2 regions of the Oceanicola sp. 502str15 genome follow, and region 2 is predicted to be linked to the other one. Evidence: riboswitches for the same ligand, from Rfam matches in the RefSeq annotation. Region 2 holds a riboswitch; the other holds the start of a gene.

Region 1 (2,197 bases), 610 kb from region 2:
TCCTCCAGCCGCAGCAGGAAGCATGAAACGAACTCGCCCCGCGCCTTCTTTCCGGCGTTGAGGAAGGTCGGCGTCGCAGGCTGAAAACGGCCCGAAAGGATCTCGTCCATCAGCCGCATCGCCAGCCCCTCGTCGCCCCGGGCCAGCGCAAGGGCGTTCATCACCACGCGGTCCTCGTAGCGCTCGAGATAGCGCTGCCCGTCGCGGGTTTTGAGCGTGTAGGAGGTGTAATACTTGAAGGCGCCCAGGAAGGTCGGAAACCGGAACTTGCGGGCAAAGGCGGCCTCCCAGATCGCGTGCTGGAAGGCTTTTGAGTACTGCGCCAGCACCTCCGCCTCGTAGTAGCCCTCTTCCACGAGGTAGCTCAGCTTCTCGTCGAGCGAATGAAAGAACACCGTGTTCTGGTTCACGTGCTGAAGGAAGTACTGCCGCGCCGCCATCCGGTCGGCCTCGAACTGGATGTTTCCCTCCCCGTCGTAGAGGTTCAGCATCGCGTTCAGTGCGTGGTAGTCGAGATCGGCGGTCAGGCTTGCATCAAGCATGGTGTGTCCCAGAGTTTTTCGAGCCCGGCGCGGATGCGGGCGATATCGGTTTCGGTGCCTGCAAGTTCGAACCGGTAGAGCACCGGCACCTTGCACTTGGTGGCAATCACATCCCCGGCCATGGCGAAGGTTCGCCCGAAGCTGCGGTTGCCCCCGGCGATGACCCCGCGCAGCAGCGCGCGGTTGGCGGCGAGGTTCAGAAAGGCGATGACGGGCTTGGCCACCGCGCCCCGGCCCGCGCCATCGGCATAGGTCGGGCAGATCAGCACGAAGGGTTCGGTGGCGCAGGGCGGCGTGGCGGCTGCGCTCACCGGAAGGCGGGTGGCGGGGAGGCCGAGCTTGCCGACGAGGCGGGCGGTGTTGCCCGACCCGCTGGAAAAGTAGAACAGCCCCCCCATCGGCTCAGGAGAGCCGGCCAATCATGTCGGGGCGGAACCCGGCCCAGTGATCCTCGCCGGCCACCACCACCGGCGCCTGCCGGTAGCCCAGCCCCTGGACCATCTGCATGGCGTCCGCGTCCTCGGTCAGGTCGACGAGGTCGAAGGGCAGCCCGCGGGCCTCGAGCGCGCGGGTGGTGGCCGTGCACTGCACGCAGGCGGGTTTGGAATAGACGGTGATGGTCATGGTTTTTGTCCCTTTTGGTCTTGCCTGTTGAGCGGCGAAAGGGACACGAGGAAAGGGCACACCGGGCCCGTCCACGCGCCCCGGCCCTCCGCCGCGGTCATCGTTCAGTTGCCTTGGCAGGTCTCCTGACTTCGCGGCTCGGATGTCGTCGGTTCACCTTCCCGGCGCACGCGCACCAGTGGATCGAACCATGACTTGCCACTTACAGTTGCGGGGGCAGTGCCGGATCTTCACCGGCTTCCCTCTTAGCCCTCGAGTTTCCTCGGGGGAACCAAAGCATCACCATATTGTGCGAGCGAGCCGGGGAGTGTCAACATATAGCGCCCACCCGGGAGTCGATTTCTGTGGATAGTTTCGAGGCGCCTCGCGGAACGGGCGCGCTGCGGTGTAGCCCACAGCCGCAGGCCCGTTGATTTGCAGGGCCGCCCCTTCACCCCCCGGCGAGCGCAGTCAGCCGAGAGCCCAAACCTCGCAGAGCCTCAAACGCTGTCCTTCACCCGCTCCCAGGTGTTCATGAGATGCTGGGCCATGGTCTCGCCAAGAGTGGCCCCATCGCGGCGCGACAGGGCCTCCGCCATCTTCTCGTGCTCATCCACGGCGGCGGCCCAATACTCCGGCTTGCGGTTGCCCATGAAGCGGATGCGCTTGAGCCGCGCCTGAATGTTGCGCTGCATTTCCTGAAGGGTCTCATTGCCCGACAGTTCGGAGAGCAGCGAGTGGAAGTCCTGGTTGAGCTTGTAGTAGGCGAGCCGCTCGCGCTTTTCGTAAAGCTCCAGCATCTCCCTATGCAGCGACAGCAGCGCCGCCACCTCTTCTTCGCTGGCGCGCTCGCAGGTGAGCTGCCCCGCGAGCTTTTCGAGATGGGCAAGCACCTCGAGCATCGAGAAGACGTCCTTCGAGGTCAGCTTGCGCACCACCGCGCCGCGTGACGGGCGGATGATCACCAGACCCTCCGCCGCCAGCGTGCGCAACGCCTCCCGGAACGGCGTGCGCGACACTTCGAGCTGCTCGATCAGCCGCGTCTCGTCGAT
Region 2 (2,197 bases):
GGTCGTGCCGGCGCTGGTCTACCTGGTGTTCAACTGGGGCAATGCGGCCACCGTTCATGGCTGGGCCATCCCGGCGGCCACCGACATCGCCTTCGCCCTCGGCGTGCTGGCCCTTCTGGGCAGCCGCGTGCCCCCCTCGCTCAAGATCTTCCTGCTGACGCTGGCGATCCTCGATGACATGGGCGCGATCCTCATCATCGCGCTGTTCTACACCGCCGAGCTGAAGGTCGATTACCTCTTCCTCGCCTGCATCCCGCTGGCGCTGATGATCTGGCGCAACATGCGCGGGGCGCACCGGGTGGCCCCGATCCTGCTGCTCGGGGTGGTGCTCTGGGTGCTGGTGCTCAAATCCGGCGTCCACGCCACGCTGGCCGGGGTGGTCACCGCCTTCTGCATCCCGCTGAAGGACAAGTGGAACAAGTCTCCCCTGCACTCCATCGAGCACGGCCTCGCGCCCTATGTGCTCTATATCATCGTCCCGCTCTTCGCCTTCGCCAACGCCGGCGTGGTGCTTCAGGGCATGTCGCTGTCGTCGCTGCTCGATCCGGTGCCGCTGGGCGTGGCGCTCGGGCTGATCGTGGGCAAGCAGGTGGGGGTCTTCGGCACCACCTGGCTGATGGTCAAGACCGGCCTGGCCAAGCTGCCCTTCGGGGTGACATGGGCCCATATCTACGGGCTCGCCTGTCTTGCGGGGATCGGCTTCACCATGTCGCTCTTCATCGGCTCGCTGTCGTTCTCCGATGCGGCGCTGATGAACGAGGTTCGCCTCGGCGTGCTGCTCGGCTCCGGCGTCTCGGCCGTGATCGGCTTCCTCGTGCTGCGCGCGGCCACTCGGCCTGGCGAGGCGGAGGTCCCCGAGGCCCTCAACCAGCCCGGCGCCGCCGAGCGGGTGGCCGAATAGCGTCAGGCCTCCATCCCGGTCGGGGCGGATAACGAATCCCTTGCGTTAACCGCCCCACCTGCGCTACGCCGCCCCTTGCTTCGGTTCGGGCGAAAGCCCGGAGCAAAAGGGAACGTGGTGCGGGGAGAATCCCCAATGCCACGACTGCCCCCGCAACTGTGAGCGGAGAGCGAGGCCTGTGTGCCACTGGGGGAGCATCCCCCGGGAAGGCCGGCCATCTCGCAATGACCCGCAAGTCAGGAGACCTGCCGAGGCGATCACCCTGAACCCGTGCGAGGGGCGCGGCGTCAACGGTCTATTCCGTAGCGGTGACGAAAGCACCGTCTGCGGAACGCCCCCCGGTTTTCCAAAGACATTCCACGTCAACGGCCCGTCAACAGGGCCGAACCATAGGGACTTTGGACGCCATGAACCGTCTTCTCGCCACCGGTGCGACCCTCGCATTGGCCACCGCCACCCCCCTCGCCGCGCAACAGGTCTACGACCTCGACACCATCACCGTCACCGCCGACCTCTCGGACGCCACCGACACCGCCCAAAGCGGCGCCACCGTCGAAGTGACCACCCGCGACGATCTCGAAAAGGCGGGCGACAACAGCGTCGCCACCTATCTCTCCCGCCAGCCGGGCCTGTCGATGGTCATGACCGGCGGCCCCGGCGGCACCGCCGACATCCGCATCCGTGGCCTGCACCAGCGCTACACCTCGGTGCTGATCGACGGCATCAACGTGCTCGACCTCTCCGCCACCAACCCCGCCTACAACTTCGGCACGCTCACCACCGGCGGGATCGGCCGCATCGAAGTGCTGAAAGGCTCCCAATCGGCGCAATACGGCTCCGCTGCCGTGGGCGGCGTGGTTTCGATCAACAGCCGCCGCGCCACCGAAGAGGGCACCCACGTTTACCTTGAGGGCGAGGTCGGCAGCTATGACAGCTTCGATGCCAACGCCACCGTCACCAGCAAGGGTGATCGCCACAACTTCGCCGTGACCCTGTCGCGGCTGGAGTTCGGCGGGTTCTCGGCTGCCGACGAGGAAGATGGCAACACCGAGGAAGACAGCCTCTCAACCATCCGCCTGTCGTTCAACGGCGAGTATGCCCTAACCGAGGCCCTGACCATCGGCCTCAGCGGCTTTTCCGAGAAGAGCGACTACGATATCGACGGCGGCTTCCCTCTTGGCGACACCGACGAGACCATCGAGAACACTTCCAACGGCCTGCGCCTCTTCGCCCGCTACGAGGGTGCGAGCGTGACCCACGAGTTCTCGGCCACAAGCTTCGACTTCAACCGCGAAA

Evidence for each region. Region 2 has a riboswitch for cobalamin ahead of GTH22_RS14475 (TonB-dependent siderophore receptor). Riboswitches for the same ligand answer to the same signal wherever they lie in the genome.
Region 1: another riboswitch for cobalamin. It lies ahead of nrdH (glutaredoxin-like protein NrdH); the one in region 2 lies ahead of GTH22_RS14475 (TonB-dependent siderophore receptor).

The regions. Positions count from the first base shown of each region.
Region 1 covers NZ_WYDQ01000001.1:2,347,919-2,350,115, forward strand. The annotation lists gene nrdE (class 1b ribonucleoside-diphosphate reductase subunit alpha) at 1-542, opposite strand, end outside; gene nrdI (class Ib ribonucleoside-diphosphate reductase assembly flavoprotein NrdI) at 524-940, opposite strand; gene nrdH (glutaredoxin-like protein NrdH) at 945-1,166, opposite strand; cobalamin riboswitch at 1,264-1,457, opposite strand; gene GTH22_RS11400 (GntR family transcriptional regulator) at 1,646-2,197, opposite strand, start outside.
Region 2 covers NZ_WYDQ01000001.1:2,959,331-2,961,527, reverse strand. The annotation lists gene nhaA (Na+/H+ antiporter NhaA) at 1-901, shown strand, start outside; cobalamin riboswitch at 966-1,169, shown strand; gene GTH22_RS14475 (TonB-dependent siderophore receptor) at 1,309-2,197, shown strand, end outside.